4 regions of the Thalassospira sp. ER-Se-21-Dark genome follow, and region 4 is predicted to be linked to each of the others. Evidence: predicted binding sites of a transcription regulator. Region 4 holds the regulator's gene; each other region holds the start of a gene.
What was found. Region 4 encodes PhoB, which activates phosphate uptake and scavenging genes when phosphate is short. Its sites were predicted from a motif close to TNTCATAAAACTGTCA; they were not measured.

Region 1: the regulator PhoB is predicted to act here: its motif matches at 1,703-1,718, upstream of FHI25_RS12185 (choice-of-anchor I family protein).
Region 2: the regulator PhoB is predicted to act here: its motif matches at 2,424-2,439, upstream of phnD (phosphate/phosphite/phosphonate ABC transporter substrate-binding protein).
Region 3: the regulator PhoB is predicted to act here: its motif matches at 2,059-2,074, upstream of FHI25_RS13270 (UDP-2,3-diacylglucosamine diphosphatase).

The regions. Positions count from the first base shown of each region.
Region 1 covers NZ_VDEZ01000002.1:965,724-969,938, forward strand. The annotation lists gene FHI25_RS12185 (choice-of-anchor I family protein) at 33-1,628, opposite strand; gene FHI25_RS12190 (FAD-dependent oxidoreductase) at 1,823-2,869, shown strand; gene FHI25_RS12195 (DUF2256 domain-containing protein) at 2,898-3,092, shown strand; gene FHI25_RS12200 (DUF3253 domain-containing protein) at 3,089-3,376, shown strand; gene pgi (glucose-6-phosphate isomerase) at 3,383-4,215, opposite strand, start outside.
Region 2 covers NZ_VDEZ01000003.1:102,082-106,296, forward strand. The annotation lists gene fumC (class II fumarate hydratase) at 1-1,389, opposite strand, end outside; gene FHI25_RS13175 (DeoR/GlpR family DNA-binding transcription regulator) at 1,551-2,396, opposite strand; gene phnD (phosphate/phosphite/phosphonate ABC transporter substrate-binding protein) at 2,554-3,552, shown strand; gene phnC (phosphonate ABC transporter ATP-binding protein) at 3,635-4,215, shown strand, end outside.
Region 3 covers NZ_VDEZ01000003.1:120,552-124,766, reverse strand. The annotation lists gene FHI25_RS13275 (glycosyltransferase family 1 protein) at 1-955, opposite strand, end outside; gene FHI25_RS13270 (UDP-2,3-diacylglucosamine diphosphatase) at 952-1,869, opposite strand; gene FHI25_RS13265 (YegS/Rv2252/BmrU family lipid kinase) at 2,088-3,035, shown strand; gene FHI25_RS13260 (HAMP domain-containing methyl-accepting chemotaxis protein) at 3,349-4,215, shown strand, end outside.
Region 4 covers NZ_VDEZ01000001.1:773,852-778,066, reverse strand. The annotation lists gene pstA (phosphate ABC transporter permease PstA) at 1-296, shown strand, start outside; gene pstB (phosphate ABC transporter ATP-binding protein PstB) at 298-1,101, shown strand; gene phoU (phosphate signaling complex protein PhoU) at 1,123-1,845, shown strand; gene phoB (phosphate regulon transcriptional regulator PhoB) at 1,863-2,561, shown strand; gene FHI25_RS03415 (cation:proton antiporter) at 2,642-4,215, opposite strand, start outside.

The DNA of each region.
Region 1 (4,215 bases), on a different contig from region 4:
CCCCATATCCAGTAATCAGGGCTGTAATCGGGTTACTTCAAGTCATAAACCTTGGTGCTACCAGATACTTCCGATGCCACCACCAGCATTGCGTTCCCGGTCGGGCTATCCTTGGCATCAACAAACTGCAGGCCTTCGGGGGCCAGTTCACCAGCAGTATCATTTTCCGGATTGCCAGAGAAACGACGATCACTGTGATAGGTGACGAATTGCGGGTTGGTCGGGTTGGTCAGATCATAGACCATAAAGCCCCCCTGACGTTCCAGCCCGATAAAGGCATAAGGCGTGCCGTTGACATAGCCACTTGCAATGCCTTCTGGCTCCGGGCCCTTGTCATCGGAGCGGTTGTCGCGGCTGTAGTTTTCAGTATCCGAGGAATTGAAAACGTTGGGATAGTTCGCCGCCAGGATCTGCTCAAACGCATCACCACTGTCAAAGACCATTTCACCGTCTGCATCCAGCACCGAGAACGACCGTGCGCCATAGCTATAGATGACATCGAAATCACCATCGCCATCAACGTCGCCCTGCGCGGTTGTGGTCTTCAAACGACCAAGATTTTCATCCTTTTGCAGGGTGCTTGCGGTTGGGAAGGCAACCGGATCAAGGGTCAGTTTGCCAACGCGGGTTTCCTCGCTGTAACCGTCATAGTCGCGTGAATCGCCTTCGTTGGCGATCAGGACCCATTCCTTGCCATCAATATTGATCGCATCGATGGTGTCAGGCATGAACATGCCCATCACCGGCCAAGTGCGGATATTGATCTTGCCGTCCTTGTCGCTGGCATCAAAGGCATGCACCGAATGATCCTTGAAGCCAAGACCGGCGACGTTTTTGACCGTTGCAGTTTCGATATCGATAATCGCAACCGCGTTGTTTTCCTGCAGCGACACATAGGCGGTTTTGCTGTCGTTGGAGACGGCGATATATTCCGGCTCTACATCCTGTGCGACGCTTGAGGTCCCCGGATTGGATGTCCGCATGCCATGGGGCAGCTTGCCATCATTCAGGAACTTGAAATCGACCGTGCGGACGTCATCATTGGACAAGTTTTCTGCACCACCGGCCATGGCAATGATCGAAACACTACCTTCCGGATCATTGGTGAATGCGTCATTCGGCTCACCCTCGTTCGCGACCAGAACATATTTCCCATCCGGGGAAAACTTGATCATGTCGGGCAGCGCGCCAACGGTGACCGCTGAAATGAACCCGCCATCGGTATCAAAGAAAACGGCCTGACCCGGTGCCTGCTTATCGCTGTTTTCCACGGCTACGGCGACAACGCCATTTTTGATGGCAACACTGTTGGCACCTTTGCCCCAGGTGGAAAGATCAATCGCGGCGATCTTGGTCAGTTCGGACGGATCGGACATATCAAGAATATCGACCACTTTGTCCGCGCCATTGACGACAAAGATGCGCTTTGTCACCGGATCAAATGCCGGGATTTCCGCCGCACTTTCATCCAGCATCCCGGTACGATATTCGCCCATCGGCACAATCGTGATCGGATGCGCACCCGCATTGATGACGTCCCCCGCCATCTTGGTTTGGTTGGGTGCCGTGCCTGCACAGGCTGTCAGAAGCAACGAAACAGCGGCTGTCGCCATCAATGAAGAACGCATGTTTTCCCCTTGGAATAACCGTAAACAAAGCAGGCAGACTGCGTGTTTGTTGTAACGGTTTCATGACCCGGTCGTGACAGTTTCATAAATTTCTTATCGGTTGGACTGCTCCAATTCCGGTCTGGTTTCGTATCGAAACCATAACTCGAAACAATCCGTCGGGATTTGCCCCGCGACCCAGACAGGAGCCACACATGCCACGGATGTCAAACGTGAATATTGCGATCATTGGTGCCGGAATGGCGGGCCTAAAGGCTGCCAGCACGCTGCACCGCATCGGCATGAATGTAACGGTGTTTGAAAAAAGCCGCGGTCTTGGCGGGCGTCTGGCGTCACGGCGCACCGACTTTGGTCATTTCAATCATGGTGCACAATATGTGACGGCGCGTGATCCCGGATTTAATGCGTTTTTGCAAGAGGCAACCGAGTTCAACGCGGCCCAAAACTGGTCGCCCAACCTGCATCGCGGAACGCCCGCCCCGGCGCAATCAGGTGCGGCACTTTCACCGATCGCGCGCCATGTCGGCAACCTTGCCGAAGAGCCCTGGTATCAGGGCGCGCCGCAGATGAACAAACTGATCCGCCCACTGGTCGATACCTTCCCGATCCAGAAACAACATCGCATTGTCGGCATCGAGCCATCCGGCCCGCGCAGTTTTATGCTTCATGATGATCTGGACGGCACATATGGCCCGTTTGATGGCGTGATCGTCACCGCCCCTGCCCCGCAGACCGCCGATCTTTTGCGGCCCCTTGCCCCGCGTTATGCCCCGATTGAAGAGGTTGTCATGGCACCGTGCTGGGCAGTGATGGCGGCCTTTGAAAGCCCGCTTCCGACCGGCTTTGACGCGATGCTGTATCCGAGCCCCGAAATCAGCTGGGCCGCGCGCAGCAGCCAGAACGATGACATGTTCCACCGTCGCACACCCGATCCGTGGGTCCTGCACGCCAGCCCGGAATGGTCACGTCAGCACCTTGAAGAAGACAAGGACCGCGTGATTGAAAAGCTGCTGGCCGCCCTTCGTGATGTCAGTGGTGTGAAACTGCCGGAACTTCATTCGGTGCAGGCCCATCGTTGGCGTTATGCGCGGACTGAATTGCCACTTAGCAAAAGTCACCTTAACGGCATGAACGGCCGGGTGATTGCCGCAGGCGACTGGTGCCTTGGCGCACGGGTCGAGGCGGCTTGGCGCAGTGGCCGGTCCGCTGCACATGCCATGGTCGAAGCCCTGATCGGATAATCGGTAAACGTGATCCGAACACAGTATCATGCCGCAAAATGCCAATGGACATCGTCACAGCAAATCAGACCTGCCGCAGAAAACCTGCGTGACATGCGCACGTCCGTTTAACTGGCGGCGCAAATGGAAGGATTGCTGGGAGGAGGTTCAATATTGCTCTGACCGGTGCCGACGCCAGCGAAAGCAGCCTGCAAAAACCGAGATGCAGGACCAGTTATCATGATGTTTGACCGAAAAGACGAAGATCAGCCAACCTATGCCATCTTGCGCCAGCGCGTGATTGATCTGGCAACAGAGCGCGGGCCGGACAAAACGATCTGCCCGTCAGAGGTTGCCAAAACCTTTGGCTCCTACTGGCGGGAATTGATGCCACGCGTGCATCAGGTGGCAGAGCAACTGTGTGCGGAGCGCAAACTGACATTTGAAAAGGGCGGCATCAGCCATGACCAAAACCGCCCTTCGGGTCATTATCGATTGCGCATCGTCGCCGATGATCAGGATGACTAATCCAGCTTATGCGCCACGCAAGGCATGCAGGCGCTTGATCAGACCGGCGGTCGATGCATCACGCGTACCGGCATCTTCCTTGCCCTCGACCATCGGAAGCAGTTCCTTGGCAAGCTGCTTGCCAAGCTCAACGCCCCACTGGTCATAGGAATTGACGTTCCAGATGATGCCCTGAACAAAGATTTTGTGTTCATACATCGCGACCAGTCGGCCAAGGGTGAACGGATCAAGCTGCTTATAGAGGATCATGGTGCTGGGCTTGTTGCCATCAAACACCTTTTGCGGTGCCAGCACATCAATCTCGGCTGGTGACAGGTCACTGCCAGAAAGCTCTTCACGGACTTCGTCCTCGGTCTTGCCGCGCATCAATGCCTCGGCCTGTGCCAAGCAGTTCGACACCAGCTTGTCATGATGGTTGGCCAACGGATGCAGCGCATTGGCCGCCACGATGAAATCAACCGGGATCAGCTCGGTGCCCTGATGGATCAGCTGATAGAAGGCGTGCTGGCCGTTTGTGCCCGGCTCACCCCAGATGATCGGGCCAGTTTCATAGGCAATCGGTTTGCCATCACGGGTCACCGACTTGCCGTTGCTTTCCATATCGGCCTGCTGCAGATAGGCCGGCAGGCGCGACAGGTGCTGATCATAAGGCAGGATAGCCTGACTGGATGCGCCCAGCACATTGCGATACCAAACGCCGATCAAGCCAAGGATCATTGGGATGTTGGTTTCAATTGGGGCTGTTTTGAAATGGTTGTCCATCGACTGCGCACCGCGCAGCAATTCTTCGAACTTGTCATACCCGACGGCCAGAATGATCGGCAGACCGATTGCCGACC
Region 2 (4,215 bases), on a different contig from region 4:
GTCGCGGGCCTGAACCAGCTCATCAAAGCGATCCCCATCAAGGAAACCAAGCGCAATGCAGGCTTCCTTCAGGCTGCTGCGTTCCTTGTGCGCCTTCTTGGCCACGGCCGCCGCATTGTCATAGCCAATATGCGGTGCCAGGGCGGTCACCAGCATCAGGCTTTGTTCTACATAGTGCGCGATCTTTTCCTGATCGGCCTCAAGCCCGGCAATACAGTTATCGGCAAAGCTGACCGATGCATCGGCAATCAGGCGGATGGATTGCAGCAGGTTATAAATAATCACCGGCTTGAACACGTTAAGGTCCAGATGACCGTTCGAACCACCCACCGTCACCGCAACATGATTGCCCATCACCTGCGCGCAGACCATGGTCAATGCCTCGGCCTGGGTCGGATTGACCTTGCCCGGCATGATCGAGGATCCGGGTTCGTTGGCGGGCAGGACAAGTTCACCCAACCCGCAACGCGGCCCGGACCCAAGCAGACGAATATCATTGCCGATTTTCATCAAGGACGTCGCCAGCACATTCATGACACCTGACATCTCGACACAGGCGTCATGGGCGGCCAGTGCTTCGAACTTGTTTTCCGCCGTTTCGAACTCAAGGCCGGTGATTTTTGACACCTGTTTGGCAAATTCGACATCAAAGCCATCCGGCGCATTCAGCCCGGTCCCAAGGGCGGTGCCACCCTGTGCCAGTTTGCGCAGGCGTTTAAGCGCATCGTCAATCCGATTAAGGCCTAGTGCGACTTGCGCGGCATAGCCGGAAAATTCCTGCCCCAGGGTCAGGGGAACCGCATCCTGCATATGGGTGCGGCCGATTTTGACGATATCGCCAAATGCATCGACCTTGGCGTCAAGGGTCGAGCGCAGGTGTTTAAGGGCGGGTTTCAGCTTTTCCTCAATCTCGACCACGGCGGCGATATGCATGGCGGCCGGGAAGCTGTCATTGGAAGACTGCCCGCGATTAACGTGGTCATTGGGATGGACCGGTTCGCGTTTGCCCATCGGCTTGCCCAAAATTTCGCACGCCCGGTTGGCGATGACTTCATTGGTATTCATGTTGGTTTGGGTACCCGATCCGGTCTGCCAGACAACAAGCGGGAAGTGATCCAAAAGCTTACCTTCGGCAACCTCGGATGCGGCGGCCTCAATCGCCTTGGCCAGTTCCGGTTCAAGATTATCAAGCGCGGCATTGGCGCGCGCAGCCGCCAGCTTCTGAACCCCGAACGCCTTGATCAGGGCATCGGGCATGCGTTCACCGCCAATGCGGAAATTCTGTCTGGATCGCTGGGTTTGCGCCCCCCAATACCGATCAGAAGGCACATCAATTTCGCCCATGGTGTCTTGTTCGGTACGGGTGGTCACTGGATTGGTCACGATCATAATCCTCCGTGTCAGAAACAAACTGACCGGGGCGGGAACCCGGCATTCAACACAATAACGCGCTGTGCCGGGAAATATGGTTTGGAATCAGGACGAACGCAAACTCAACTGCAACCAAATTGAGGTTTGACCGATCTATTTATCGGTTCAGGCCAGTTGGTTCATGCCAGACCATGTTTTTCATCACACCACGCCAAAAGCCGTATTCCCGCCCGTTCAAGCTGGGATGCGAATTCCGGTTCGGGTCGGCGATCCGTAATGATGCCGGTAAGGGCCTCAAGCGGGGCGACATTTTCCAGATAGCGTTGATCAAACTTCGTATGATCAACCATCAGCCAGGTTTCGTCTGATCGTTCCATCATTGCGCGTTTGACGGCCACCGCCCGGCGGTTGACGTCACTAAAGCCTTGGCGCGAAATCCCCGATGCCCCGATAAAGGCAATATTGGCGTGGAAACGGCGCAGATATTCGACGGTATCATTGCCATAGACCGCGTTTTCACGACGATCAAACTGGCCCGGACACATCAAAACATCATCATGATCGGCAAGTTCGGCCATGCCATGCACCACCGCATAGCAATTGGTTAGAAACGTGCGTGGCAGTTTTGTCGTGCGGGCTGCCAGAAACGGCGCAATCTGGGCCACGGTTGATCCGGCATCAATCATTGCCACATCGCCGGACCGCACCATGTCGGCCGCCAGCATGCCAATGCGTTCAAACCCCGCCACAGCCGATAGCTGGCGTTCTGCCAGATCGGGCTGATGGCCCATGGGCCGCGCCGATGCGCCGCCGAACTCGCGTTTGATCAATCCATCACGGCTTAGCGCGTCAAGATCACGACGGATGGTTTCGGTTGCAACATCGAATCGCTCTGCAAGTGTGGCAACTCTCACATGAGGGTGAACCTGTAACTCTTGCAGAATACGACGCTGCCGCTCTTTTTTTCCCAAACGCAAAGCCACATCCCCCTCAATTATGGCCGGTTTTGTGCCAATAGCAGGCATCTTAGCAATCCTGAGCGAAACCTTTTGTTACAGTTTTGTGTTGATTTTCCAACTTTTTCAAATTCATAATGTTGATTAAAGCAACAATAAAAACAACAAAACCACATTCAAAAACGGCGGAAAGCCGTCATTCACAGGGAAGAAAGGTTCGAAAACAGTGTTTTCAATTCCGAAAAAAACCGACAGTTTAAAGCTCACCACCCTCCTTGCCGCAATCGGCATGGTCGGCATGGCATCCACCCCGGCCGCGGCAGCCGATGACTGCATCGCACGCGGCGATCTTGACCCGATGTATTGCGACATGGACGGCGATCTTGTTGCCGATGCCCCGCCCGCAGACCAGCAGGTCGATCCGGACACCCTTGTCTTTGCATATACCCCGGTCGAAGACCCGGCGGTTTATGCCGATATCTGGGACCCGTTCCTGCAGCATCTTGAAGAAGTCACCGGCAAGGACGTTCACTTCTTTGCCGTTCAGTCGAACTCGGCAGAAGTCGAAGCCATGCGTTCAGGCCGCCTGCACGTTGCCGGCTTCTCGACCGGCCCGACCCCGTTTGCCGTCAACCTTGCCGGTGCGGTTCCGTTCGCCCTGATGGGTGCGGATGATGGTCGTTTTGGTTACACGCTTCAGCTCTACACCCGTGTAGACAGCGGCATTGATACCCCGGCTGATCTTAAGGGCAAACGCGTTGCTCATACCTCGCCGACCTCGAACTCGGGCAACCTTGCACCGCGTGCACTGCTTCCGGGGCAGGGCATCGTTCCGGAACAGGATTATGAAGTTGTCTATTCCGGTTCGCACGATCAGTCGATCCTGGGCGTTGTCGCCGGTGACTATGACGCCGCCCCGGTCGCGTCCGAAGTTGTCGAACGTATGGCCCAGCGCGATCTCTATGATCCGAACGAAGTCAAAATCATCTATGAAAGCAAGCCTTTCCCGACCACTTCGTTCAACTATGCCTACAACCTGAAGCCGGAACTGGTCGAAAAGATCAAGGAAGCCTTCTTTACCTTTGACATGAAGGGCACCGCCCTTGGTGAAGAATTCAAGGGTGTGTCGAAGTTCCTGCCGATCACCTATCAGGAAGACTGGGCGGTTATCCGTGAAATTCAGGCTGCCAACGGTGTGAAATACACCCCGGACAACCTGAAGTAATCCCTGATTTTCCAATCGATCCGAACTTTGCAGGGCCTGCCTTGGCAGGCCCTGTGCCACCCATTTCATTCGGGGTAACGCAATGCTGCGTATCAAAGAACTTGTAAAACGCTATGGCGAAGAAAAGGCAGTGTTGAAGAACCTGAACCTTGAAGTGCCGGGCGAAAGTGTTGTTTCCATCATTGGCGCGTCGGGCGCGGGTAAAAGCACCCTGCTGCGTTGTATCAACCGCCTTGTCGAACCGTCTTCGGGCTCCATCGAACTCAATGGCACGGAACTGACCAAGCTTGAAGGCAAGGCGCTGCGTCTGGCACGCCGCCGCATCGGCATGGTGTTTCAGGGCTTCAACCTGATTGATCGTTTGACGGTGATGGAAAACGTTCAGTCCGGTCGCCTTGGCTATCTTCCGGCATGGCGCGCAGTGACGCGCAAATACCCGCAGGAAGACATTGATCGCGCCTTTCATTTGATGGAACGCGTCGGGATCGCCCATTATGCCGACAAACGTGCCGACGAACTTTCCGGCGGTGAACGCCAGCGTGTCGGCGTGGTCCGCGCCCTGATGCAGGAACCTGAAATCCTGCTGGCCGATGAACCGACCGCATCGCTTGATCCGAAAACATCGCGTCAGATCATGGAACTGCTGCGCGCGCTCGCATCCGA
Region 3 (4,215 bases), on a different contig from region 4:
GCCAGCTATATTGTTCGGCCAACGCGCGGGCATCGTCACTTTTAAGTTCCAACGCGGCCAAGGCGGCTTCGCGGAGGTCGGCATCAATGGCGCCGGCCTTGGTGCCACGCACGATATCGGCTGGTCCCTGAACCGGGAAAACCGCAACCGGGGTGCCCGACGCCAGGGCTTCAAGGATCACAAGGCCAAAAGTGTCGGTCTTGCTGGGGAATACAAAGACGTCGGCCGCGGCAAAGGCCGTTGCCAGTTCTTCACCGGTTTTTTTGCCGAGAAACTGCGCGTTGGGATATTTGCCCTTGAGCTCATTTAGCTGCGGGCCATCGCCAACGACAAATTTTGTGCCGGGCAAGTCGAGATCAAGGAAGTGGCCGATGTTCTTTTCCACCGCAACCCGGCCGACAAACAGCCAGTGCGGTTTTGGGAAATCGCCAAAACTGGCTTCCGGGCGGGGGCGGAACAGGTCCAGATCGACACCGCGTGACCAGATTTGCAGGTTGTTAAAGCCCCAGTCGGACAGTTCCTGACGCAGGGTTTCGGTTGCGACCATGACGGATTGCGATTTGCCGTGGAAATGCTTCATGCCGCGATAAAGGATCGAAAGCGGCAGACGCCAGCGGGCATGAATATATTCCGGGAAGCGCGTGTGATAGGCGGTCGAAAAAGGAATGCCACGCTTAAGGCAATAGGCCCGTGCGGCCTGACCCAGCGGGCCTTCGGTCGAAATATGAATGGCGACGGGATGAAGGGCCTCGATCATCTTGGCCATTTTGCGTTTGGCAAAAAGCGCCAGCCGGATTTCCGGGTAGGTCGGGCAGGGGATGGTTTTAAACTGATCGGGCGAGATGACATGAACGTCATGTCCCATCTCGCCCAATTCGCCCCGTACGGTTTCAAGGGTACGGACAACACCGTTGACCTGCGGATACCAGGCATCGGTTACGATCAGTATTTTCATGCAGTCTTTCCAATCGGTGCATCATTGCCCTTTTTCGAAGAGCCCGATGCAGAGTTGCCCGCTTCATGGGCGATACGAAACATGGAAATCAATTTGCCAAGGCCAAGCGACGGGGCGCTTGCCGCGTCGTGACCGGGGCGTGAATGGCTCATCGCCATCTGGCGCATTTCGGCCCAGTGCAGCAGTTCGAGCTTGCCTTCCTTGTCTTCGACAAGGGCCGTACAGCTTTCAACCCAGTCACCATCATTGCAATAGAGCACATCGCCGATCTTGCGTTTTTCGGCGTGATGGATATGGCCGCAGACCACGCCATCCACCTTGCGTTTGGCGGCTTCGTGGGCGACGGCATTTTCAAAGTTGCAGATGAACTGAACCGCGTTCTTCACCCGGTTCTTAAGATAGGCCGAAAGCGACCAGTATCCGTAACCAAGCCGGCGGCGAACGCCGTTGAAATAGCGGTTGAGCGTAATGGCGAGGTTGTAGGCGGTGTCACCAAGGTAGGCCAGCCACTTGGCGTATTTGACGACGCCGTCAAATTCATCGCCATGGATGACCAAAAGGCGCTTGCCATCGGCGGTGACGTGGATATCGTTCATTTTAACGTCGACATGGCCAAAGGTCATATCGACAAACTCGCGGGCAAATTCATCATGGTTCCCGGGGACGAAGATGACTTTGGCGCCATTCTTTGCCTTTTCCATGATTGTCGTGATCACGGCATGATGACTTTCCGGCCAGTACCAGCTTTTCTTCAGGCGCCAGCCGTCAATAATGTCACCCACCAGATAATAGGTGTCTGCCGTCACTTCATTGAGGAAATCCAATAGAAGGTCTGCCTGACATCCACGTGTCCCCAGATGGACGTCTGAAATCCAGACCGTGCGGTAATGCGGTTGCAGCGTCATCGCTGTCATTGCCGCTCCTCCGTATCCTGCCAAAAGGATGGCTGGAATTCGACAGTTTGTCTTGCCGAATACTGTTCCAAACCAGTATCGGTTTAAAACAAATCGTTCGATTATATAACCCGTTCACAGAAATTTCGCAGTTCTGTAAAGCAACTGTTACATGTTTTATTTCATATGGTAGGTGCTGTGAAAAATTTATTTCATTTTTATTTCGGAAGTGGGTCCAAATGACCGAAGCGGATGTGACTGTCATCTTCAATCCACGTGCCGGTGGCAATAAACAGCGGTTCTTATCCCAGATATTGCAACATGCCGGCATCAAGGTGGAGTTGCTGCAAACCACCCATCCCGGTCACGCCCGCGAACTGGCCCGCAAGGTTCGTGCCCATCAACGTTTGTTTGTTGCCGGGGGCGACGGGTCCCTGAACGAGGCATTAAACGGATTGCTTGATGCCCAGATTGACGGGCACGAGGTCCCGCCACTTGGCATCATCCCGCTTGGAACAGCCAATGTGCTTGCGGTCGAGGTCGGGCTTGAAATCCGGGCACGCGCGATTGCCGACTATATCAATAATCCCGGCATGGTCTGGGTCCGTCCCGGACTGGTCAATGGCCGGGCGTTCTTTTTGATGGTCGGCATGGGGGCCGATGCCGATACGGTCGCCAATGTTTCGCTGCGCCTCAAACGCCTGATTGGCAAGGGGGCCTATGTTCTGGAAGGCCTTCGCAACATCTTTTTCCCGCGTCATCGTGATTTTGAAGTCAGTATTGGCCGGGAAAATTATCGGGTGTCGGGCGTGGTTGTAACCCATGCCCAACATTACGGCGGGGCATTTGTCATATCGCCCGATGCCAGTCTGACGGCCAACAGCCTTGATGTGGTGCTGATGCCGGGCAACGGTATCGGGGCCTTGGCACGTTATGGTCTGGCACTGACGCTTAATCGGTTGCATGCCCAAAGTGACGTTTCGGTGGTTCGGGCAGAGCGCATCACAATCACCAGTCATTGCGGCCCGGCGCCGCTTCAGATTGATGGTGAAAGTGCCGGGAAACTGCCGTGCGAGATCAGTTTGTCCCCCTATCCTGTGCGATTGATGGTGCCGCCGGCTTATGCCGAATTGTCTTCGATGACCGATCACCCTTCACGTGATCTGCTTCGGATCGCTGCGGATTAAAAGCACACCCCAAAGTCGTTACACGGATTGTCCGGTTGCCTCGGTCAAATGCCCGGACTTCCGGGATTTTTCAAGTGCTCCTGATGAATTATCAACGAGTCCTTGAAGTTGTATTTCTTTTCCCCACCTTGATTTTAACGTAGTGCGCGTGACTTATACCTCCCGAGCAGAGGGAATTGGGATGGATCTTGAGTCGCTAAACGTGCTGCGAAATTTGACGGATAGCGTTGATGAAGATCATCGCCATTCAGGGAGATTGACGATGGTTTCGGGGTCCTCTGCTTTGGTTCTCAACTCAGGTGTGTTGGCTGACATGCAGATAAAAACAAAAATTCTGGCTGGTTTTACCGTGGTGCTGGCAATTCTCATTTCGGCACTTGCCTTTGCTTATTTCACCTTTGTTGCTGTTTCACATGATGTGGATGAATATGCCCATTATGTTGAAGAAGCCGCGCTGATCAGCGAGATTGAAACGCAATTCCTGCGCTTTAACAGTCACGCGCGTGAATTTGCCAATACGGCTGATCCGGCAGATGCCGAAGCCGTGTTTACCTATGCCAAGCAGCTTGATCTGATGCTTGATGACGCCCGTGAGAAATTCATCGGCGAACAACACCGAAGCCGCATTGAACACATCGCCGAAGAGCTTGAAAGCTATCTGGCAAGCTTTGCCTCGGCCAAAAGCCTGAGCGACGAATACCATTCCCTGATCCTTGATCGCCTTGAACCGGACGGGATCAAGATCGTTGCCGATCTCGACAAGCTTGTTGCCCATGCGCAGGACACCGGCGATATTGAGCTCCTCAAACGTTCAGTCGCGGCACGTGAACATGCGCTTCTGGCAAGGTTGTATGCCAATATCCTGATTGGTCGTCAGGATGACAGTTTTGGCGCGAAATCCGCCGATGAGTTTGCAAAGCTTGAAGCCGCACTGGGGCAAATCGGTAATCAACCGCTTTCGGGTGACCTGAAAGCTGTGCTGGATGATGCCAAGAACCTGTTTGCTGATTACCGCGAAGTCTTCGACAAGATCCGTGCCGACGAACTGGAAATTGTCGCCACGGTCCACGGGACCATGCGCGAAGCATCCGAGGGCATTATTGCCGACGCCGAGGCCCTGAAACAGGAACTCGCGGTGGCAGAGCACAACATCTTTGAAAAGGTCGTCGCCGAAATCATT
Region 4 (4,215 bases):
TCTTGCCGCTTGCCATGCCGGGCATTCTGACCGGCACGATCATTGGCATGGCACAGGCGCTTGGTGAAACCGCACCGCTTCTGATGATCGGAATGGTTGCCTTTATTGTTGATATCCCGGGCGGGGCTCTTGACCCGGCAACGGTTCTGCCGGTCCAGATCTATCTGTGGGCAGACAGCCCGGAACGTGCCTTTGTCGAGAAAACCTCGGCAGCGATTATGGTGTTGCTGGCCTTCCTTGTCCTGATGAATGGACTGGCTGTGTATCTGCGCAAAAAATTTGAACGGAAGTGGTAAAATGGCTGCTGTATCCCAGAGCGCAATGACGGCGGAGCCGTCGGTCGAAAAACCGAAAATGACCGCGCGCAAGCTCGATCTTTTCTATAGCGACAATCAGGCCCTCTATGAGGTCAACCTTGATATCCCCGAACAGCAGGTAACCGCACTGATTGGTCCGTCGGGCTGTGGTAAATCCACCTTCCTGCGCTGCCTGAACCGGATGAATGACACCATTGACGGTGTGACGATCAAAGGTGACGTTACCCTGGATGGTCGCGACATCTATGACAAGCGGATCGACGTGGTTCAGCTGCGCGCGCGCATCGGCATGGTGTTCCAGAAACCGAACCCGTTCCCGAAAACCATCTATGACAACGTGGCCTATGGCCCGCGTATTCATGGTCTGGTCAATTCGCGCGATGAACTTGATGAAATTGTCATGACCTCGCTCGAACGTGCGGGTCTTCTGAAAGAAGTCAAAGATCGTCTGCAATCGCCGGCAACCGGTCTTTCCGGTGGTCAGCAGCAGCGCCTTTGCATTGCACGCGCGGTTGCCGTCAGCCCGGAAGTCATCCTGATGGATGAACCGTGCTCGGCCCTTGATCCGATTGCGACCGCCAAGGTCGAGGAACTGATAGACGAGTTGCGTTCGAACTACACGATCGTGATCGTGACCCACTCCATGCAGCAGGCCGCCCGTGTGTCGCAGCGCACCGCGTTCTTCCACCTCGGAAAGCTGGTTGAAGTCGGTGAAACCGATCAGATCTTTACCAACCCGAAGGACGAACGCACCAAGGGTTACATTACCGGCCGCTTCGGTTAAGCGAGCCAGGAGTACGCATAAATGGCTGATGAACATACCCATATCGTAAGTTCGTTCGACGAGGAACTGACCCGTCTGAACAACATCATTTCGCAAATGGGCGGGCTTGCTGAAAGCCAGCTTATTTCCTCGATCAGATCCATCGTCAAACGCGATTCCGAACTGGCCGAGAAAGTCATCCTGTCCGATCAGCGCATTGATGTGCTCGAACAGGAAGTTCAGGACTTTGCCGTCCGTCTTCTGGCCCTGCGTCAGCCGATGGCAGATGACCTGCGTCAGGTCGTCACCGCGCTCAAGCTGTCAAACGATCTGGAACGCATTGGTGATCTGGCAAAGAACATCGCCAAACGCGCGCAGGTGCTGAACCAGATCCCGCCGATCCGCCCGGTTCAGGCGATCCCGAACATGGCCAAGCTGGCCCAGGAAATCATCAAGGATGTCCTGGATGCCTATATCGAAAGCGACGCCGAAAAGGCCCACCGGGTCTGGGAACGCGATCAGGAAGTGGACGACATGTACAATTCGCTGTTCCGCGAATTGCTGACCTACATGATGGAAGATCCGCGCAACATTACCGCATCGACCCATCTGTTGTTCATTGCCAAGAACATCGAACGTATCGGTGATCACGCAACCAATATCGCCGAAACGATCTATTACCGGATCAAGGGCGAAGACCTGCCGGGGATTGACCGGCCAAAAAACGACGCAGCGAACTTCGCTGTTGTCGAACCGAATGACTGACACGGGAGCATAGGAAGATGGACCCAACGGTTCTTATCGTCGAGGACGAGGCAGCAATCGTAACCATGTTGCGCTACAACCTCGAACGCGAGGGGATGCAGGTTGTCGAAGCCGGTGACGGTGACGAAGCGTTGAAAATTCTGGCTGAAACCCATGTCGATCTGGTTTTGCTCGACTGGATGCTGCCGGTAATGTCGGGGATCGAAGTCTGCCGTCAGATCCGCCGCAAGCCTGAAAGCCGCGATTTGCCGGTGATCATGGTGACGGCACGTGGCGAAGAGGGCGACCGCATCCGCGGTCTTGATACCGGCGCTGATGACTATGTCACCAAGCCGTTTGCCATTGGCGAGCTGCTCGCCCGTATCCGCGCACTTTTGCGCCGGTCCGGTCCGGCGCAACCACAAGGGCAGTTGATCTATTCCGACATCGAAATGGATCTCGCCGCCCACCGGGTCAGCCGCAATGGAAAATCGATCCATCTTGGCCCGACCGAGTTCCGTCTGCTGCGCTATTTCCTCGAACATCCGGGTCGGGTTTTCTCGCGCGAACAGTTGCTTAACGCGGTTTGGGGCCCGAACATCTATGTCGAAACCCGCACCGTCGACGTTCATATCCGCCGCCTGCGCAAGGCGCTCAATGACGTCAAAGGCACGCGCGATATCATCCGCACCGTCCGTGCGGCGGGCTATGCACTGGATTCAGAAACCGCGGCCTAAGTCGGTATAGAGCCCTATCCGATTAAAAAACCCCCGTTGCAGGTTGCAGCGGGGGTTTTTGTTTTAAGGTCGTAACGTCTTCAGGTTTTTTTCTTCACCGGTTTTTCGGCATTCTCCGACCCTGATGGTTTGCGCTGCGGGCGCGGCGCCAGTTCGTTCATCAAAAGCATGTCCGCACGGCGGAATTTGGCGATTTCGGCATCAATGTCTTCCTGCGGCACATCACAGGCGGCCAACACATGGTCGGATAATCGCAAGCCGGTTTCAAGCACCTCGGGGATCGCGGCATCCGCCCCATGGCGCGACAGCGGCCCGATATGGGTGATGTCCTGCGCACGGGCAAAGATCTTCAGATGCGGGTAATGCTGGCGCAAAAGGGCGACCGTCTTCTCGGTCGCATGCGGGTTCCCCATGGCAACAACCGCAATTTTTGCCTCATCGGTGTGTGCCGCCCGGAAAGTTTCCGGTCTGGACCCGTCGGCAAAGTAAACCGGAAGGCCTTCTGCCCGGCCGCGTGAAACCTGCTGTGCGTCACTATCCAGCACCAGGAACGGAATGTTGCGCGTCTTGAGCAACCGGGCCAGAACCCGGCCAACGCGACCACTTCCGATCACCAGAACATGCTGGTGAATGCCCTCGGATTCTTCGGCAATCTTGCCAAGCTGGTCTTCTTCCTTGGGATGAAGCTTTTCCTCGATCTTGTGTCCAAGGCTGATCAGTGTCGGGGTCAGCGCCATCGAAATCGCCACCACCGGGATCAGCATGGCTGCCATTTCAAGCGGTACCGCACCATTCTGGGCGGCCAGCGCAAACATGACAAAGGCAAATTCACCGCCGGCGGCCAAGCTCATCGCCACCCGGATGGCAAGGCCGGTTTCAAACTGGATCGCGCGCGCCAGGACGAACAAAACCGCCGTCTTGATCACCAGCAACAGCACCAGCCACATGACGATGGTGCCAAATTCGTTATAAACAACGTCGGCATCAACCGACATGCCCACCGACATAAAGAACAGCGACAGGAACACGCCGCGGAACGGTGAAATGTCGGCTTCGATCTGATGACGGAACTCGGTTTCGGCCAACATCACCCCGGCGATAAACGCGCCCAGCGCCATTGAAAGTCCGGAAACCTCGGTCAAGGTGCTGGCGGCTAGCACAACAAACAGCGTGCCGATGGCAAACAGTTCCGGGTTCTTGAGCGACGCGATATAGCGAAACAGCCGCGGCAACACATAGCGCCCGACGAGCAACAACAACGCGACCGACCCGAAACCAAGCAGGATGCTCATCCACGGGCTGGTTTCCGTTCCGGCGTCACCTGCCGCTTGCACCATGATCAGGAACGGACCAACCGCCACGTCCTGCAATAACAAAATGGCAAGGGCCGCACGCCCGAACCGGGTATTGAGCTGCTTGTCATCGGAAAGCTGTTTGAGAATGATCGCGGTCGATGAAAGCGCAAGCGCTCCGGCAATCACCAAGGCCGTCGGCAGCGGGAATTCCATGACAACCAGAAGCCCCAGAAGGGCTGCCATCGACACCAGAATTTGCAAAACGCCCAGACCGGCAAACCGCCCGCCAATCACGCGCAAACGATCACGCGAAAGCTCCAGCCCGATCATGAACAGCAGGAAAACCACGCCCAGTTCGG